3 regions of the Streptomyces sp. G45 genome follow, and region 1 is predicted to be linked to each of the others. Evidence: riboswitches for the same ligand, from Rfam matches in the RefSeq annotation. Region 1 holds a riboswitch; each other region holds the start of a gene.
The links. A riboswitch is a leader RNA that binds a small molecule or an ion and turns the genes downstream of it on or off. The one in region 1 is predicted to bind cyclic di-AMP.
Positions count from the first base shown of each region.

Region 2: another riboswitch for cyclic di-AMP. It lies ahead of ACOBQU_RS09910 (M23 family metallopeptidase); the one in region 1 lies ahead of ACOBQU_RS33530 (C40 family peptidase).
Region 3: another riboswitch for cyclic di-AMP. It lies ahead of ACOBQU_RS22890 (transglycosylase family protein); the one in region 1 lies ahead of ACOBQU_RS33530 (C40 family peptidase).

Region 1 is NZ_JBMUZU010000001.1:7,875,325-7,881,866, reverse strand. Features, by position in the region: gene ACOBQU_RS33540 (ATP-dependent Clp protease proteolytic subunit) at 1-539, shown strand, start outside; gene ACOBQU_RS33535 (hypothetical protein) at 547-849, shown strand; cyclic di-AMP (ydaO/yuaA leader) riboswitch at 1,483-1,635, shown strand; gene ACOBQU_RS33530 (C40 family peptidase) at 1,639-2,115, shown strand; gene ACOBQU_RS33525 (DUF6328 family protein) at 2,263-2,832, shown strand; gene ACOBQU_RS33520 (ATP-binding protein) at 2,829-3,260, opposite strand; gene ACOBQU_RS33515 (helix-turn-helix domain-containing protein) at 3,526-4,386, shown strand; gene ACOBQU_RS33510 (DUF397 domain-containing protein) at 4,396-4,617, shown strand; gene ACOBQU_RS33505 (8-amino-7-oxononanoate synthase) at 4,670-5,812, opposite strand; gene bioB (biotin synthase BioB) at 5,988-6,542, shown strand, end outside.
Region 2 is NZ_JBMUZU010000001.1:2,506,615-2,513,156, forward strand. Features, by position in the region: gene ACOBQU_RS09895 (GNAT family N-acetyltransferase) at 1-1,222, opposite strand, end outside; gene ACOBQU_RS09900 (HPr family phosphocarrier protein) at 1,402-1,683, shown strand; gene ACOBQU_RS09905 (GntR family transcriptional regulator) at 1,972-2,667, opposite strand; gene ACOBQU_RS09910 (M23 family metallopeptidase) at 3,003-3,836, opposite strand; cyclic di-AMP (ydaO/yuaA leader) riboswitch at 3,850-4,009, opposite strand; gene ACOBQU_RS09915 (M16 family metallopeptidase) at 4,371-5,738, opposite strand; gene ACOBQU_RS09920 (M16 family metallopeptidase) at 5,762-6,542, opposite strand, start outside.
Region 3 is NZ_JBMUZU010000001.1:5,425,333-5,431,874, reverse strand. Features, by position in the region: gene ACOBQU_RS22910 (exopolyphosphatase) at 152-1,093, opposite strand; gene ACOBQU_RS22905 (DUF501 domain-containing protein) at 1,209-1,730, opposite strand; gene ACOBQU_RS22900 (FtsB family cell division protein) at 1,771-2,295, opposite strand; gene eno (phosphopyruvate hydratase) at 2,393-3,688, opposite strand; gene ACOBQU_RS22890 (transglycosylase family protein) at 3,966-4,724, opposite strand; cyclic di-AMP (ydaO/yuaA leader) riboswitch at 4,729-4,899, opposite strand; gene ACOBQU_RS22885 (transglycosylase family protein) at 5,104-6,252, opposite strand; gene ACOBQU_RS22880 (cytochrome P450 family protein) at 6,397-6,542, opposite strand, start outside.

The DNA of each region.
Region 1 (6,542 bases):
TGGAGGAGCGGATCGTCTTCCTCGGCGCACCGGTGGACGACGTCTCGGCGAACGACGTGATGGCGCAGGTGCTGCACCTCGAATACGCCGCGCCGGACCGGGACATCTCTCTGTACGTCAATTCGCCGGGCGGCTCGTTCAGCGCGACGACGGCGATCTACGACACGCTGCGCTACACGTCCTGCGAGGTGGAGACCGTCTGCCTGGGCCAGGCCGCGGCCGCCGCCGCGGTGCTGCTCGCCGCGGGCACGCCGGGGAAGCGGTCCATCCTGCCGGGCGCCCGGGTGGTCCTCGGGCAGCCGGAGCTGCCCGAGCCGGTGCGGGGGCAGCCGACCGACCTGGAGATCCAGGCCGCCGAGCTGCGGCGGACCCGCGCCCTCCTGGAGGAGATGCTGGTCCGCCACACGGGGCGCAGCCCGGAGCAGGTCGCGGAGGACATCGAGCGCGACACCGTGCTCGACGCGGCGGCAGCGGTGGAGTACGGCCTGGTGGACCGGATCATTCCGAGCCGCAAGGGCACGCGCCCGGACGGAAGGTGAGGCTCCGGTGCTGCCGCCCGAACTGCCGCCGCTGCCCGCGCTCACCCGCGCCGAGGGCGAGCTGATCGACGCCTATCTGTCGGTGGTGGACCTCGTCGGCCGGATCAACCCGGCCCGCGCCGACACCACGTACGGCGGGCTGCGAGCCGCGCAGGCCCTGGTCAGCGGGGCCACACGGCTGCGGGACGCGCTGGCGCTCATGCACCAGCGGGGCGAGAGCGAGGTGCACGCCGAGACGCTGGCGCGGGCCCTGCGCGTCCTCGACGGGGAACGCCGCGCCAAGCGCGTGACGGTGCCACCGGGCCAGTGAATCGGAACCCCACCGACCCGTGACGCTTCCGCGCCCCCCTCGTTAACCCCGCAAGCCCCTCCGCCAGCGCCACGCACCGCACCGCGGGCCCCGCCCCCGGCACCGGACGGACCGGGGATCCGGCCCGCCCGGCGTCGGCGGACGGGCGCGCGGCGTGCCAAACCCGACGCCACCGGGACCCCGCTCCGCGCCGCCCGGAGAGGTGCGCCGGTACCACCGCTCCCTGTGAAGCGCGCCACGGCCGGGGCGCGCCCGCGCCGTCCGCCCGTTGCCGGTCCGGGCGGACGCGGCCCCGCGTCGGGTTACAGCCGGGAACCGACTACACGCAATCCCCTGTCCTGTGTAGTCGAGGGTCGGCAAACAGCACCTCAATAGATGGCCAACTCCCTTACGCGACAGCCGGAATCGGGCCTTCCGTCGCTGATCGGGCAATCACCAGCGAGTGTGACCTGAGACGCATTCGGCCTCTGTCCACCTGAACGGGTCAGTCGTGAGTAGCCTCACATACCGCCGATTCGGCTCGGCTTTTCGGCCTCTCTCGGGTGAAGATCCCTTCCGACGACAAGCCCCCGCCACAGGCGGCGGGGCGGTCCGGGCGGACGCCGAGTCCTGCCGCCGTCCGGATGCCCGGTCGACATCTGTGCACCGGCAGGAGTGGAGGACCCAGCACGGCGGGCCGCCCGGACAACCCGGACGGTCCTTGGGGTGAAGTCGCATGCGCGGCCGGGCATCTTCGCCTGCCCGAACCCGACAGGTCATCCTTCACAGGCGGCTGACGAAGGGTTGCGCATGACTGCGCTCAATCGTGTTCCGTCGCTGCTGACGAGGGCCGGTACGGCCTCGGCTCTGACGCTCGCCGCCGTCGGCGGCACCATCGTCGCCCCCGGGCTCACGTCGAGCGCGGAGGCGGCCACCTCGCACGGGACGAAGGCGCTGAAGGTCGCGGCGTCCAAGAAGGGATCGCCCTACCGCTACGGCGCCGTCGGGCCGAACCGGTTCGACTGCTCGGGACTGACTCTCTACTCGTACAAGCGCGTGGGCAAGAAGCTCCCGCGCACCGCCGCCCAGCAGTACAACAAGACCCGCCATGTGTCCGCCGCCAACCGCACCCACGGCGACCTGGTGTTCTTCCACTCCGGCCGGAACGTCTACCACGTGGGCATATACGCGGGTAAGGGCAGGATCTGGCACGCCCCGAAGACCGGCACCGTGGTGCGGCTCGAGAAGATCTGGACGAAGAACGTCTGGTACGGCAGGGTCCGCTGACCCCGAAGCACGACAGGGCCGACCGGCCCTGAGGGCGGGCGCCCCACCGCGCGGCGGTGGCGGCCCGCCCGGCTCCGGCCCCGGCGGCAACGCGCCGGGGCCCGGCCTGGGGGGCGTGGAGCCGCCCCGCACGGATACTCGTGGACCATGGCCGACCACGATCCCCCGCACTCAGCCCAGGACACCCCCGGCTCCCCGGCGCACAGCCGCGACCAGGCGCGCAGCGGCGACGAGACGCGGAGCCACGACCCCGCGCGGAGCCGCAACGAGACCCCGCTGGAGCGCGCCGACCGCAACTTCTCCGAGCTGCTCCAGGAGCTGAGGGTCACCCAGACCGGCGTACAGATCCTGTTCGCCTTCCTGCTCACGCTCGCCTTCTCGCCGCGGTTCCCCTCGCTCGACAGCGTGCAACGCGCCACGTACATCACCACCCTGCTGCTCGCGGTGGTCTCCGCCGCGCTGTTCACGGCGCCCGCCGCGCTGCACCGCGGGCTCTTCGGGCGCGGCGCGAAGCCGCTCATCGTGCGGGTGTCGTCACGGCTCGCCGCGGTCGGCCTCGGCGTCCTGACGCTCGCGCTCTCCGGGTCGGTGCTGCTCGTCGTCGACGTCGCGTCGAACCGCACGGGCGGTGTGTGCGCGGGCGCGGCCACGCTGCTGGTGTGCGCCGTGCTGTGGGGCGCGCTGCCCCGGGTCCTGGACCGCGACCGAACGAGCTAGCCCTGGACCGGGACCGACCACGGCAAGGTGATCCACACCGTCTTGCCGCCCTCCGGCGTGGGACAGACCGTGAGCCTGCCGCCGCACTCGGCGGTGAGCCAGCGGATGATGACCATCCCCCGGCCGTTGTCCTGCTGGACGGCGGCGGGCAGGCGCTTGGGGAAGCGCGGATGGCTGTCCGTGACGCCGATGCGCAGCCGCTCGTCCCGTTCGAGCCGGAGGTCGACCGTGAACGTGGGCGACAGGCCGAGCGTGTGCTGCACGGCGTTGGTGGCGAGCTCGGAGACGATGAGCCGTACGGTGTCGGCCACGTCCGCGCCTGCGGGCAGGCCCCACTCGGCGAGGACCTCTCCCACGTAGCTACGGGCGGCGGAGACCGAGACCGGATCACTCGGCAGGGTGACTGATGCTTCCTGGTGGTCTGCCATGGCGGTGCCGTCCCTTTCCCGCCGGGACCGGACTCCGACTCGCGGCGGAGGAAACGCGGAAGAACCCTGAGGGCGGTCCCGGAGCTGGTGCTTTGCGCCAGAGTGCCACTCCGAAGGCGGTCACGTGCGGCGATCCACCGAGATGTGCATATATCTGTCGCTCGAAGCGGTGAACTCTGCGACGGCAGACCGTATTTGGGCGCCAGACTGGCGGTTCCCCCACCGTTCCCCACGGTTGGCGCGAAACGTCCGGAAGGAGTCGGACATGCAGTACGGCCCCGCGGTGCGCCGCCGCAAACTCGGCGCGGAATTGCGGGCGCTGCGCACCGGGGCCGGGCTCACCAGTGGCGCCGCGGCCTCACTCGTCGGCTGGCACCAGTCCAAGGTCAGCCGGATCGAGACGGGCCGCAGCGGAGTCAAGGCCGCGGACGTGCGGTTGCTGCTCGAAGCGTACGAGGTGCGCGATCCGCACCTGCGCGAGCTGCTCGTCGCGCTCGCGGGCGGGGACGACGAGGACGGGCGGCACCACTGGTGGCACGCCTACCGGGGCCTGCTGCCGCCCGCGTACCGGGACTTCATCAGCCTGGAGTCGCAGGCCTGCCGGGTGCGTTCGCTGGAGAACGCCGTGGTCCCCGGCCTGCTCCAGACCCCCGAGTACGCCCGCGCGGTGACACGTGCCGCGCTCGGCGGGCTGCCCGACGACCAGGTGGAGGCGCTGGTCCAGGTACGGCTCGCGCGCCAGGACGTGCTGCGCGGCGAACCGCCGCTGGAACTGGGCGTGATCCTCGACGAGGCGGTGCTGCGGCGGCCGGTGGGCGGCCCCGAGGTGCTCGCGGGACAGCTCCGGCGGTTGCTGGAGGCGGCGGAGCTGCCGCACGTCCGGCTCCAAGTGCTGCCGTTCGCGGCCGGTGAGCACATCGGCGTCAGCGGCCCGTTCGTAATTCTCTCCTTTCCGAACATTTCTGATCTGGATGTGGTCGTTCTCGACCATTTGACGAGTAGCCTCTACCTCGAACGGAAAGAAGACCTCAGGGCGTACACCAACGCCTTCAACTCTCTCCAGGGACAGGCGCTTTCCGTTCAGGATTCAATGGACTTCATCGCCGGATTAGGTCACGGCGCGTAAGGAGGCACTATGACTGCACTGCCTCGGTACGTTCCCTCCAGCATGTCTCTCAGGGACGCGCGGTGGCGGCGCAGCAGCCGCAGCACAGGAATGAACAACTGCGTGGAGACGGCCCCGCTCGGCACCGGCCCCTTCGCGGGCCTGCTCGCCGTGCGCGACTCGAAGGACACGGCGGGCCCGGCCGTGCTCTTCTCCCCCGCGTCCTGGAAGGGCTTCGTCGACGCCCTGTGACGAGGCCCTGAGCGGTGCGCCGAACCCCTGACCCCGGTCCGGACGCCCCGCCTCAGGCGTCAGGAGCGGTGCGGCTGATCACACGTACGGCCTCGGCGAGCTGCGCCTCGCCCAGGTCGGCGCGGGCGGTCAGCCGCAACCGCGAGACCCCGTCGGGAACCGACGGCGGACGGAAGCACCCCACCGCGAGACCCGCCTCCCGGCAGTCGGCCGCCCACCGCACCGCCGCGTCCGGCGACGGGGCACGCACCGAGACGACGGCGGCGTCGGGGCGCACCGCCGACAGCCCCTCCCCCACGAGCAGCCCGTGCAGCCGCGCGGCCGCCGCCCGCGCGCGCCGGGCGCGCTCCGGCTCGCGGCGCAGCAGGCGCAGTGCCGCGAGCGCCGCCCCGGCCGCGGCGGGCGCGAGGCCGGTGTCGAAGATGAACGTCCGGGCCGTGTTGACCAGGTGGTCGATGACCCGGGCCGGGCCGAGGACGGCGCCGCCCTGGCTGCCGAGGGACTTCGACAGGGTGACGGTGACGACGGTGTCGGGGGCGCCCGCGAGGCCCGCCGCGTGCGGGGCGCCGCGCCCGCCGTCGCCGAGCACCCCGAGGCCGTGCGCGTCGTCCACGAGCAGGCCCGCGCCGAACTCCCGGCAGGCGGCGGCGAGTGCGGCGAGCGGCGCGGCGTCGCCGTCCACCGAGAACACCGAGTCCGTGACCGCGATCGCGGGCCCGTCGTGGCCGCCGAGCGCCTTGCGCACGGCGTCGGGGTCCGCATGCGCGGCGACCTGCGTCGTGCCGCGCGCCAGGCGGCAGCCGTCGATCAGCGAGGCGTGGTTGCCCGCGTCCGACACGATCAGGGAGCCGTGCGGGGCGAGGGCGGTGACGGCCGCGAGGTTCGCCGCGTACCCGGAGGACAGCACGAGGGCCGCCTCGGCGCCGCAGAAGTCGGCCAGCTCGCGCTCCAGTTCCGCGTGCAGTTCGGTGGTGCCGGTCACCAGGCGGGAGCCGGTCGCCCCGCCGCCCCAGCGGCGGGCGGCGGCGGCCGCGCCCTCGGTCACCTCGGGGTGGCGGGCGAGGCCCAGGTAGTCGTTGCCCGCGAGGTCGAGCAGGGCGGTTTCGGCCGGGCGCGGGCGCAGGGTCCGTACCAGGCCCGCCCGCTCGCGCGCCCGGGCCCGCTCGTCGATCCAGTCGAACGGCGCGCTCGCCATGGGCCCTCCAGGTCGTCGTCCGGACGGGTCGTCCGGGTACGGCGTTTGTAGACAGTGCACAGACCCTAGCCGTCGCGCCACTGGGTCATGGTGTGGCGATACCCACACCTCTCCTGGCTTCTGTTGTGGGGTTTCTCCATGGTCAGAAGGACGGGCGTACGCGAGGATCGGCGCCATGGATCTGCTCAACACGCTGGTGGACAAGGGGCTTCGGCGCGAGCCGCCGACCCGTGACGAGGCGCTGGCCGTGCTCGCGACCTCCGACGACGACCTGCTCGACGTGGTGGCGGCGGCCGGAAAGGTGCGGCGCCACTGGTTCGGTCGGCGGGTGAAGCTCAACTACCTGGTCAACCTGAAGTCCGGGCTGTGCCCCGAGGACTGCTCGTACTGCTCGCAGCGGCTCGGCGCCGACACCGGCATCCTGAAGTACACCTGGCTGAAGCCCGACGAGGCGTCCAAGGCCGCGGCGGCCGGGCTCGCGGGCGGCGCCAAGCGGGTCTGCCTGGTGGCGAGCGGGCGCGGCCCGACGGACCGGGACGTCGACCGGGTCTCCGAGACCATCAAGACGATCAAGGAGCAGAACGAGGGCGTCGAGGTGTGCGCCTGCCTCGGCCTGCTCTCCGACGGGCAGGCGGAGCGGCTGCGCGGCGCGGGCGCGGACGCCTACAACCACAACCTCAACACCTCCGAGGCGACGTACGGCGCCATCACCAGGACCCACACCTACGCC
Region 2 (6,542 bases), 5.4 Mb from region 1:
GCACGTCGTTGCCCGACACGTCCGCGCGGTTCCCGGCGCTGACGCACGTGGACAGGCCCGACAGGCCCGCGGTCCGCCGGTGCAGACGGGACAGCAGGGCGATGCCGATGGCGCCGGACTGGGTGAACAGGCCGATGCGCCCGGCGGCGGGCATCGCGGGCGCCAGGGAGGCGTTCAGCCGCACCCCCGGAGAGGTGTTGATGACTCCGAAGGCGTTGGGTCCGATCAGGCGCATCCCGTAGGAGCGGACCTGGCGCACCAGGGCGCGCTGCCGCTCGCGGCCCTCGGTGCCGCTTTCGGCGTATCCGGCGGAGACCACGACGAGCCCCTGCACGCCGTGGTCGCCGCAGTCGGCGACGGCCTGCGGAACGCGCTCGGCGGCGACGGCGACGACGGCCAGGTCCACGGGCTCGGGGATGTCGCGCACGGAGCGGTGGGCGGGGACGCCGTCGACCTCGGTCCCGTCGGCGAAGGCGGCGTTGACGGCGTGCAGGCGGCCGGTGAACCCCGCGGCCAGGAGGTTGCGCAGGATGCCGCGGCCGACGCCGCCCTCGCCGCGGCCGACACCGATGACGGCGACGGAGCCGGGGGCGAGGAGCCGCTGGACAGAGCGGGCCTCGGCGCGCTGCTCGCGGGCCCGCTGGACGGCGACGGAGCGGTCGGTGGGCTCCAGGTCCAGTTCGAGGCGGACGACGCCGTCCTCGAAGCTGCGCTGCTGCTGGTACCCGGCGTCGGTGAAGACCTTGACCATCTTGGTGTTGGCGGGCAGGACTTCGGCGGCGAAGCGGCGGATGCCCCGCTCGCGGGCGACGGCCGCGATGTGTTCGAGCAGGGCGGAGGCGACGCCCCGGCCCTGGTGGGCGTCCTGGACGAGGAAGGCGACCTCGGCCTCGTCGGCGGGCGCGGAGGCGGGGCGGCCCTGAGCGTCGATGCGGTCGTAGCGGACGGTGGCGATGAACTCGCCGCCGACCGTGGCGGCGAGGCCCACGCGGTCCACGTAGTCGTGGTGGGTGAAGCGGTGCACGTCCTTGGCGGACAGGCGGGGGTACGGGGCGAAGAAGCGGTAGTACTTCGACTCGTCGGAGACCTGCTCGAAGAAGCTGACCAGCCGGTCGGCGTCGTCGGCGGTGATGGGGCGGATCCTGGCGGTGCCGCCGTCGCGCAGGACCACGTCGGCCTCCCAGTGCGAGGGGTACGCGTGCCGGTCCGGCGGGGTCTGCATGGGGCCCAGGGTACGGGTCGCGGTGCGGTGGGGGCCGGGGCAAGGTGGAGGGGTCACGAGGCGGCCCGGCGGCGCGAGAGAGCCGGACGTGGCCGCGGCGGTGGTCCGACCAGGAGCATCCGGGTCGGCATGAGACACTGGTCTAGACAAGTGTGAGACACCTGGAAGGGCAGCAACACATGGCTGAGCGCCGCGTCAACGTCGGCTGGGCCGAGGGCCTCCACGCCCGGCCCGCCTCCATCTTCGTCCGTGCGGCCACGGCCGCGGGCGTCCCCGTGACCATCGCCAAGGCGGGCGGCACCCCGGTGAACGCCGCCTCCATGCTCGCGGTGCTCGGCCTGGGCGCGCAGGGCGGCGAGGAGATCGTCCTCGCTTCGGACGCCGAGGGTGCGGACGCCGCCCTCGACCGCCTGGCGAAGCTGGTCGCGGAGGGCCTTGAGGAGCTTCCGGAGACCGTCTGACACTGTCGGACACCGTACGGCGGAGCCGCGCGGGCCCCTTCTGGGTCCACGCGGCTCCGCCGTTTTCGCGTTCTTCAAGGGCGTGCCCGCGCTTATGTCTTCCCGAGTGCGCCACGGCTGTCTTCCCGAGTGCGCCACGGCGGCGCCGGGCGCCCGGAAATCATTCGGGATTACCTGGTACGACGAGACGCGCCGGGCACGGAAAGGGAATACCGGAAGCACTGGACGCCCGCACGCTCTGAAACTCGGCGGCGCGCCTTTCCCCGTTCCTTGTGTACGGCGCCGCCGTTAATTCCGTACGCCCACTCTGTTGACGGCGTGTTGCGAATCCCTCACACGTCCGGCGCGGCCCGCGGTACCCGCGATACGGGGACGGCAGGCGGACGCCGCGCGCTCGGCGTCCAGGGTGGTGAGCGCCCGCGCGCGCTCCATGTCGCGGCGGGCGACGGCGTCGACGACCGCGGCGTGCCCCGCCCAGGTCCGCTCGGGCACCGCCGGGACCTGCTCCACGTACATCCACGCCATCTTGTGGCGCAACTGCGTGAGCAGGGCGATCAGGCCCGGGCTCGCGGAGGCCTGGGCGAGCGTCTCGTGGAACCAGGCGTCGAGCGAGCGCAGTTCCTCGCCGCCGCCGCGCCGGGCCCGCTCCTGGCCGAGCCGCACGAGGCCGCGCAGCACCTTCAGATGGGCGTCCGTGCGCCGCTGCGCGGCGCGGGCGGCGGCCAGCGGCTCCAGGAGCGTGCGGACCTCGAGGAGGTCGGCGGCGTCCTGCTCGGTGGGCTCGGCGACGCATGCGCCCGCGTGCCTGCGCGTGACGACGAAGCCCTCCGCCTCCAGGGTGCGCAGGGCCTCGCGCACGGGGACGCGGGAGACTCCGTAGCGTCGGGCCAGCAGTTCTTCGGTGAGGCGCGTGCCGCGTTCGTAGACACCGGCGACGATGTCGTCCCGGATGGCCGTGCACACCGAGTGTGCGGGAATACGCATGACGGACCTCCGCGTCAATTCCCCTTATGCCCGAGGGCTCTTTGGATGCCAAGGGCTCTATGGGCTCTACGGACTCTATGGCAGGGGGCCGGGTTTTCCGACGGTGCGCGGATTCCATGGATATCTTTTGGCCACAGGTCCCAGGTCCCGGGGTATGGGCCGGTCGGGCCTCGGGCCGGACGAGCCTCGGCCCCGGGCATTGGGCTCCCGGGGGGGGATTGCGCTTCGGACTTCGGGCTTCCGGTCCCGTGACGCCGAAAGCCCCGGCACGGGGAGCCGGGGCTTTCGTACGGCTTTCGTACGGTGAGGTCGCGTCGAGGGCGACGCGTGCCGGGTCAGACGTTGACGCCGTGGGAGCGCAGGTACGCGATCGGGTCGATGTCCGAGCCGTAGTCGGCGCCGGTGCGGGCCTCGAAGTGGAGGTGCGGGCCGGAGGAGTTGCCGGTGGAGCCGGACAGGCCGATCTGCTGGCCGGGGGTCACGGTCTGGCCGACGGTGACGCTGAGGGAGGACAGGTGGCCGTACTGCGTGTACGTGCCGTCGTTCATCTTGATCACGACGTTGTTGCCGTAGGCGCCGCCCCAGCCCGCCTCGACGACGGTGCCCGCGCCGACGGCCTTGACCGAGGTGCCGGACGCGGCGTGGAAGTCGATGCCGGTGTGGCTGCCGGAGGACCACATGCCGCCGCCCGCCTTGTAGGCGGTGGAGACGTACGAGCCGCTGACCGGGGCCACGTAGGCGTTCAGGCGCTTGCGCTCGGCGTCGCGGGCGGCGCGCTCCTTGGCCTCGCGGGCCTCACGGGCCTCGCGCTCCTTCTTCGCCTTGGCCTCCGCCTTGGCCTTCGCGGCGGCCTCCGCACGGCGCTTCTGCTCGGCGGCCTTCTGGCGCGCCGCTTCCTCGGCCTGCTTCTGCGCCGCGGCGTCGATGGCGGCCTGCTTCTGCACGGCGGCCTGCGTGTCGATCTCGCTGGCCAGGGAGTCGCCGACGGAGATGGCCGGGGTCAGGCCGGTGGTCGCGTGGTCGGCGGGCGCGTCGGCGGCGAGCGCCGGAGCGGCGAGGCCCGAGATGACGCCGGTGGTGGTGAGCGCGGCGACACCGGCGGCGCTGGCCGTGGTGCGCGTGAGGCGGCTCGGGCGGCGGTGCTTGCCGGTCGGGCGGATGAGCGCCATGAAGCGGCTGGTCCTTTCCTTCCTTCTCGCCTACCGGGTTAGCTGACGGGTTCGGAGCAGGAAGGTCTCCTACGGGCTCCTCGCCGCGCGGCAAGGCGTCCGATTCACCCCAGGGGACTTGGGTCCCCGGCTCCCCTGGCTCGCGCCGTACGGGGACTCGGCGATGACTGTCCGGTGCCGCGGACGCGGCGTACTGCCTGACGGACAGCCGGATCGACGCTAAACGGCTCTTCTTTCAATCGACAAACGGATCCCGGCTTTTGTAGCGCACGCCACACGGCAGACACCCAACCTCCCTGTCAATTCGGACATATGGCGGCATGCAGGGACCCCAGGGGCTTCTTGAGCCTCCGGGGTCCCTTGAGTTACGCGGTGTTGGTGCCGGTTTGTCCGGGCGGTGCCGAACCTGCTTGGCGGGGGTGGCGGCGGGCCTGTCGGCCCGCGCAGTGGCGGGCCCGGCCATGCGCGCAGTGGCGGGCCCGGCCATGCGCGTGGCGGCGGGCCCGGCCATGCGCGTGGCGGCGGGCCCGCCGCTCAGCCGGTGACGACCGTCACCTCGCCGATGCCGAGCGCCTTCACGGGCTCCGCGATCTGCGCCGCGTCACCCACGAGGACCGTCACCAGGCGGTCGCTCGGGAAGGCGCTGACGACGGCCGCGGTGGCCTCGACGGTGCCGGTCTCGGCCAACTGCCGGTACAAATGGGCCTGGAAGTCGTCCGGGAGGTGCTGCTCGACCTGGTCGGCGAGGGTGGCGGCGACCGCCGCGGCCGTCTCGTACTTCAGCGGGGCCACGCCCACCAGGTTCTGCACGGCGACGTCGCGCTCGGCGTCCGTGAGGCCCTCCGCGGCGAGGGTGCGCAGCACCTTCCACAGGTCGTCGAGCGCCGGGCCCGTGTTGGGCGTGTCCACGGAGCCGCTGATGGCGAGCATGGCGCTGCCGGAGCCGTCCGGCGCGGAGCGCAGCACCTGACTGAAGGCGCGCACCCCGTATGTGTACCCCTTCTCCTCGCGCAGGACGCGGTCGAGGCGCGAGGTGAGGGTGCCGCCCAGGCAGTACGTGCCGAGGACCTGGGCGGGCCACACGCGGGCGTGCCGGTCCGCGCCGACGCGGCCGATGAGGAGCTGCGTCTGCACGGCGCCGGGGCGGTCCACGATGACGACCCGGCCCCTGTCGTCGGCGGTCACCGGGGGCACCGGGCGCGGCTCGGCCGGGCCGCCGGTCCAGGCGCCGAGGGTGTCGGCGAGGACGGCGTCCAGGTCGGTGCCCGTGAGGTCGCCGACGACGACGGCGGTGGCCGCCGCGGGGCGCACGTGCTTCTCGTAGAAGGCGCGGACGGCGGCGGAGTCGATCGCGGTGACCGTCTCCTCCGTGCCCTGGCGCGGGCGGGACATGCGGGCGGTCGCCGGGAAGAGCTGCTTGGCCAGCTCCTTGGCGGCGCGGCGCGCGGGGTTGGCGGTCTCGTGCGGGATCTCGTCCAGGCGGTTGCGCACCAGGCGCTCGATCTCGCTGTCCGCGAAGGCGGGCGCCCGCAGGGCGTCGGCGAGCAGGCCGAGCGCCTTGGGCAGGCGGGAGACGGGCACTTCCAGGGAGACGCGGACGCCGGGGTGGTCCGCGTGGGCGTCGAGCGTGGCGCCGCAGCGGTCGAGCTCGGCGGCGAACTCCTCCGCGGAGTGCTTGTCGGTGCCTTCGGAGAAGGCCCTCGCCATGATCGTGGCGACGCCGTCGAGGCCCTGGGGCTCGGCGTCCAGGGGCGCGTCGAGGTGGACCTCGACGGCCACGAGCCGCTGGCCGGGGCGGTGGCAGCGCAGCACCGTCAGGCCGTTGTCCAGAGCGCCGCGCTCGGGGGCCGGGAACGCCCAGGGCTTGGCGGCGCCCGCCTGGGGCTGGGGGTGGAACTCCATCGTCACGGGCGTCTCCGTCTCGGTCACTTCGCCGCCTCCTCTTCTTCCTGCTCGGTCTCGTCGGCGGCGGCCTCGGCGGCCACGGGCTCGTAGACCAGGACCGCGCGGTTGTCGGGGCGCAGGCGGGCCTTGGCGACCTCCTGGACTTCCTCCGCGGTGACGTCCAGGACGCGCTGGACGGCGGTCAGGGCGAGCTGCGGGTCGCCGAACAGGACGGCGAACCGGCACAGTTCGTCGGCGCGGCCCGCCACCGTGCCGAGCCGGTCGAGCCACTCGCGCTCCAACTGGGCCTGGGCGCGCTCCATCTCCTCCGGAGTGGGGCCCTCCTCGGCGAACCGGGCCAGCTCCTCGTCGACGGCGGCCTCGATGACGGGGACCTCGACGTCGCCGGAGGTCTTCACGTCGAGCCAGCCGAGCGAGGGCGCCCCGGCGAGCCGCAGCAGGCCGAAGCCCGCGGTCACGGCCGTGCGGTCACGGCGCACCAGGCGGTTGTAGAGCCGGGAGGACTCGCCGCTGCCGAGGACCGTGAGCGCCAGGTCGGCGGCGTCGCACGCGCGGGTGCCGTCCTCGGGGAGGCGGTAGGCGGCCATCAGGGCGCGGGCCGGGACGTCCTCCTCGACGACCTCGCGCAGCTCCTTGCCGATGCGCTCGGGCAGCGAGCCGTCCCTCGGGGGCTGCTTGCCGTCGTGCGACGGGATGGAGCCGAAGTACTTCTCGATCCAGGCGAGCGTCTGCTCCGGGTCGATGTCGCCCACTACGGAGAGGACGGCGTTGTTCGGCGCGTAGTACGTGCGGAAGAACTGC
Region 3 (6,542 bases), 2.4 Mb from region 1:
TCGAATGACCGCTTTCGGGGCCCGAAGTCCTCAGAACCGCCCCCAACAGGGCCGTTTTCCTTGTGAAGAACTTCACGAACTTTCCCGACAGCCTGTCGCCCGCGGCCCCCGGAAGCCACCCGGAGGCCGCTCATCTGCCAAGCCCCCTCGCTCAGGCGATGGACCAGGCGATGCCGTCGAGGATGTCGTGCTCGCTCACGACGACCTCGCGGGCCCCGATCCGGTCCATGATCGCGAGCAGCACGACGGCGCCCGCCACGATCACGTCCACGCGGCCCGGGTGCATCACGCCGATCGCCGCGCGCTCGGCGTGCGTGGACCGCACGAGCCGCGCGACGACCTCGCTCACCTGCTCGTACGGGATGCGGGAGTGGTGGATGGCGGCGGAGTCGTACTCCTTGAGGCCGAGCGCCATCGCGGCCACCGTGGTGACCGTGCCCGCGAGGCCGACGAGCGTGTGCGCCTCGCGCAGCGGCACCGTCTCCTCGACGAGGTCCAGGGCGGCGGCGACGTCCGCGCGGATCGCGGCGATCCGGTCCTCGGCGGGCGGCTCGGTGACGGCTCCGTCGCGTACGAGGTGGCGTTCCGTCATACGGACGCAGCCGATGTCCACGGAGCGGGCCGCCCGCACCCGGCCGTCGCCGACGACGAACTCCGTGGAGCCGCCGCCGAGGTCCACGACCAGGTAGGGCGTGGCCAGGTCGGCGCGGCCCGCCAGCTCCCTGGTGGCGCCGGTGAAGGAGAACTCCGCCTCCTGGTCGCCGCTGATGACCTCCGGTTCGACGCCGAGGATGTCGAGGACGCCGCTGACGAAGTCGGCGCGGTTCTCGGCGTCGCGGGAGGCGGAGGTCGCCACGAAGCGGACGCGTTCGGCACCGTGCGCCTTGATGACGGCGGCGTAGTCGCGGCAGGCCGCGAAGGTGCGCTCCAGGGCCTCCGGCGCGAGGCGGCCCGTCCTGTCGACGCCCTGGCCCAGGCGGACGATCTGCATGCGCCGGTCGAGGTCGACCAGCTCCCCGGTCGCGGGGTCGGCGTCCGCCACGAGCAGGCGGATCGAGTTGGTGCCGCAGTCGACGGCGGCCACGCGGGTCACGATGGGTACTCCTTGGTGTGGACGGTCACCCGGCCCGCCGGTCGGCGGGGAGGCGGTCCGCGCCAGGGGCCGACCTGGCGCAGCCGGGAATCACGGGTGGGCGGGGACGGCGGCCTCAGCTCTCGCAGGCCGAGACGCAGGGGCCCTTGCGCCACCACTCCGGCAGCATCGCGATCGCCTCGTCGCCCAGCGGGTTCACCCCGGGGCCCGCGACCAGCGAGTGGGCCACCAGGACGTGCAGGCACTTCACCCGGTCCGGCATGCCCCCGGCCGAGGGGAACCCCTCAAGGACCTCGATGGCGTCGCGCCGGGCGATGTAGTCCTCGTGCGCCGCGCGGTAGGCCGCCGCCAGCTCCGGATCGGTGGCGAGCCGCTCGGTCATCTCCTTCATGACCCCGTTGGCCTCCAGCGTGCCGATCGCGGACGCGGCGCGCGGGCACGTCAGGTAGTACGTGGTCGGGAAGGGCGTGCCGTCGGGGAGCCGGGGCGCGGTCTCGACGACGTCCGGCTGCCCGCACGGGCAGCGGTGCGCGATCGCCCGCAGACCGCGCGGGGGCCGCCCGAGCTGCTGCTTGAAGGCCTCGACGTCGGCGTCCGTGGGCGCGGTGGGCTCGGTCTGGGGCGGGGGCGTTTCCATGCCTGTCTTTCGGTCAGTTCCGTACGGACGTACGGAGGTGTCAGTTGTCGTCGGCGGAGCCGGAGGAATCGGCTGAGTCGGCGGAGCCGGTGCGACCGGCGCGGTCGGCCTTGTCGACGCCGTCCCAGACGTTCGAGTACCAGGGCCGGTCGGTGCCGCCGTCGTCGCCGCGGTGGCGGGCGGTCGCCTCGGGGTCGATCACCGTGAAGCCGGTCTCGCCGGGCAGCACGTAGTGCAGCCGGTCGCGGATGCGCTGCTCGGCGTACGCGTCGTCCTGCCAGCGGGCCTTCTCGTCGCGCAGGCGCTCGACGTTCTCGCGGTGCTCGGCCTGCTTCTGGCGCTGCTCGGCGATCTCGGCGCGCTGGGACACGTACTGCCGTATCGGGTACGCGAGCGCCACGACCAGCGAGCAGACCACGAGGACGAGCAGGGCCGCGCGGCCGGTGAGCCGGGAGCGGCGGGCCTGGCGCTTGGTCTGGGAGCGGTAGACGCGCTCCGCGGTCTGCTCACCGAGCAGCTTCAGCCGCGTCGCGGTGGAGAACCGGTCCCGGTTCTTCACTGCCATGTCCGCCTCCCCACTACGTGCGTACGTCCCCGCACACGGTACGGGACCGAGTACGGGGACGTACGTACGACTGGCTAGGCCTTAGCCCTTGCTGTGCTTACTGGTTCGCGGAGCGAAACCGCGGGAACGCCGAGCGGCCCGCGTACACCGCCGCGTCGTCGAGGATCTCCTCGATGCGGAGCAGCTGGTTGTACTTGGCGACGCGGTCCGAGCGGGCCGGGGCGCCGGTCTTGATCTGGCCGCAGTTCACCGCGACGGCGAGGTCGGCGATGGTGACGTCCTCGGTCTCGCCGGAGCGGTGGGACATCATGCACTTGAAGCCGTTGCGCTGGGCCAGCTCGACGGCGTCCAGGGTCTCGGTCAGGGAGCCGATCTGGTTGACCTTGACGAGCAGGGCGTTGGCGGCGTTCTCGTCGATGCCGCGCTGGAGGCGCTCGGGGTTGGTGACGAAGAGGTCGTCGCCGACGATCTGGACCTTCTCGCCCAGCTTCTCGGTGATGATCTTCCAGCCGTCCCAGTCGTCCTCGTACAGCGGGTCCTCGATGGAGACCAGCGGGTACGCGGAGACCAGCTCCTCGTAGTACTCGGTCATCTCGGCGGCCGAGCGGGACTTGCCCTCGAATTCGTAGGCGCCGTCCTTGTAGAACTCGGACGCGGCGACGTCGAGGGCGAGCGCGATCTGCTCGCCGGGGACGTAACCGGCCTGCTTGATGGCCTCGACGATGAGGTCGAGGGCGGCGCGGTTGGACTCCAGGTTCGGGGCGAAGCCGCCCTCGTCGCCGAGGCCGGTGGACAGGCCCTTGTTCTTCAGGACCTTCTTCAGCGTGTGGTAGACCTCGGCGCCCCAGCGCAGGGCCTCGGAGAAGGACTCCGCGCCGATCGGGGCGATCATGAACTCCTGGATGTCGACGTTGGAGTCCGCGTGGGACCCGCCGTTCAGGATGTTCATCATCGGCACCGGGAGCAGGTGCGCGTTCGGGCCGCCCAGGTAGCGGAAGAGCGGCAGGTCGGACGCCTCGGAGGCGGCGTGGGCCACGGCGAGGGAGACGCCGAGGATGGCGTTGGCGCCGAGGGAGCCCTTGTTGTCGGTGGCGTCCAGGTCGAACATGGCCTGGTCGATCAGGCGCTGCTCGGTGGCGTCGTAGCCGACCAGCTCCGGGCCGATCTGCTCGATCACGGCGAGGACGGCCTTCTCGACGCCCTTGCCGCCGTAGCGGTTGGCGTCTCCGTCACGCAGTTCGATGGCCTCGAAGGCGCCGGTGGAGGCGCCGGACGGGACGGCGGCACGGCCGGTGGATCCGTCGTCGAGGCCGACCTCGACCTCGACCGTGGGGTTGCCGCGGGAGTCCAGGATTTCCCGGGCTACGACGACGTCGATGGACGGCACGAGCATCTCCTTCTGGGATGTGACGCGGGGTACGCGGGGTGCGCGGGTGTTCCAGGGGGCCGCGCTGGCCCCCGCGACACGAGCCTAACCGGCTCCGGGGCATCGGCCAGCCGACCGCCCAGCCCTTGGACGGAACCCGGGCACAAAAGTTTGCGTACGGAACAAAAGCCTACGCAACAAAAGGTACCGCCCCGGCGCGGCAGCGGGTGCGCGCACCGGGGCGGTGAGCCCGTGGGGACGGGAGGCCACCGGCCGGGGGCCGGGGCGGGCGGGGCCCCGGAGGTCAGCTGAGGTGCAGCTGCTGGCCCGGGTAGATGACGTCCGCGTCGTCGACGATGTCGTCGTTGAGCTGGTAGAGCTTCTGCCAGCCGCCCTTGACGCCGTGCTCCGCGGCGATCTTGGAGAGGGTGTCGCCGGACTCGACCTTGTACTCGCCGTCGCCCTTCTTGACGACCTTGCCGGTCGGGGTCTGGACGGTCTTCGGGGCGGCCTGCTGCGGGGCGGCCTGCTGCGGGCGCGGCTGCGGCTTGGCCTGCTGCTGCGGCTGCTGCTGGGGCTGAGCCTGCTGCTGCGGCTGGGCCTGCTGCTGCGGGCGCTGCTGGTGCTGCTGCTGGGTCTGCTGCTGCGGCTGCTGCTGGGTGGCGCCGCCGCCGTTGTACGGGGCGCTGGACAGGCCCACGCCGCACTTCGGCCAGGCGCCCTTGCCCTGGCCCGCGAGGACCTTCTGGGCGATGGCGATCTGCTGGGCCTTGGTGGCCTTGTCGGCGGTCGGCGCGTACTGGGTGCCGCCGTACGCGGCCCAGGTGGAGGCCGAGAACTGGAGGCCGCCGTAGTAGCCGTTGCCGGTGTTGATCGACCAGTTGCCGCCGGACTCGCACTGGGCGACGCGGTCCCACTCGGAGGCGGTGGCGGCGTTGGCGGTGCCCGCGGCCATCAGCGGAGCGGCGACGGCGGCGCCGGTGACACCGACGACGGTGGCGGCACGGGTGGCCTTGTCGAGCTTGGTCGGACGGCGGTGCTTGCCCTTGCCGGAACGCAGCATGGAGTGATCCCCTCACCGACGCCTGCGAGGTGAGCTGTCGGGTTCGGGCCGGTCAGTTGCCCGGCCGCGCGTCCTAGCGCGCGGCTTCACCCCTAGCCGTTCCTGGCCGTCTCTCAACGGCCGGGCCCGGCGCTTACCTTGGGTCCCCCGCTCCTGCCTTCGGCGCTCGAAGCGACGACTGTTCCCGTCCGGCCGTTGGCAGGATTCGGCGTACCGACCGGCGGGGCCCGCTGTGGCGAGCGGTCCTGACCGTAGACAGGCAATCGCCCGAATTTCAAAGACGATCAGGGCCTCTGAGACCCATCTCTCACTTGCCCCTCACCATCTTTAAACCGGACATTAACGGCCAAGTCGACCGCCAACTGGAGCCCCGGAACCTCTACTTCCGCGCTGCGTCCGCAGCCTGGCCCTCGCCCAGTTCGAGCCGCTGACCGGGCAGGATGAGGTCCGGGTCGCCGCCGACGGTGTTCTTGTTGCCCTCGTAGAGGGAGGACCAGCCGCCGTCAAGGTCGTGGGTGTCGGCGATGGTTGAGAGGTTGTCGCCGGAGCGGACCGTGTAGGTGCCACGGGCGTCGCCCGTGTCCCGCGCGCCACCCTCGCCCCGCGCCTCGCCGCGCGAGGCGTGCCGCCCGCCGCCGTCGGAGCCGTCCGCGGCGCCGCCCGCGCGGCCCTCCGTGGCGTCCGGGCCGCCGGGCGCGGAGGGGTCGCCGCTGGGGCCGCGGTGGCGCCCGGAGGGGGCGTCGGCGGGGTCCTCGGAGCCCTCGGGGCGCTCAGGGCGCTCGGAGTCGCCGGGCGGCGTCGCGTCGCCCTTCCCGGGCCGGGTCCGCTCGCCGTCCTTGCCGGTGTCCTGGTCGGCGTCCTTGTCGGCGTCCTGGTCGGCGCCGTCGGCCCCGGTGTCCGCGTCGGGCTTGCGGTGCTTGCCGGTGCCCTTGCTCTCGCCCTTGTCCTCGCGGGCGGTGTCACCGGCTTCGTGATCCTTGTCTCGCGCGTCGCGGGAACCGTCGGAGTCCGCGCCGTCGCGGGACGCCTCGCCGGAGGTCTCCTTGCCGCCGTCCTTGCCGCCGTCCTTGCCGCCGCCGGAGGAACCGTCGGCGGACCCGCTGGAGCGCTCCGGCGTGACCGGCAGGCCCGGGTCGACGTCGGCCTTCTCGCCGCCCTTGCTGAGGCCGGACGCGGGGCCGCAGTGCGGCCAGGCCTTCGGGCCCTGGTCGGCGAGGACCTTCTCGCCGATGTCGATCTGCTGGGAGCGGCTGGCCTGGTCGGGGCTCGGCGCGTAGGCGAGGCCGCCGTAGTCCTCCCAGGTCTCCTGGGACAACTGGAGGCCGCCGTAGTAGCCGTTGCCCTCGTCCGCGCTCCACGCGCCGCCGCTCTCGCAGTCCGCGACCCGGTCCCAGGTGCCCGCGTCCGCCGCGCTCGCGCCGGTGGCGGCGAACAGCGGCAGGGCGAGGGCGGAGCCGGTGACTCCCGCGGCGACGACGATCGCCGGGGCCTGACGGGGACGGCGGTGACGGCCTTGGCCGGAGAGCATGCAGATGCCTTTCGCGCGACGACAGGACGACTGCGGCACGTGGTGCGTCAGGGTGCCGAGTCGTCGTGAACGTAGCCGCAGTCGAACGTCAGTCACAAGTCGATGCAGCGCAGATCACGTGAAAGTCACAGCTTTGACGGCGTGTCAGCGTGCGCGCGGAGTGAACTCCACCGGCAGGGTCCGCAGGCCGCGCATGATGAGCCCGCCACGCCACCTCAACTCCTCCGGTTCTACGGCGAGTTGGAGGTCCGGTAGGCGGCGGAGCAGGGTCGCGAGCGCGGTCTGGCCCT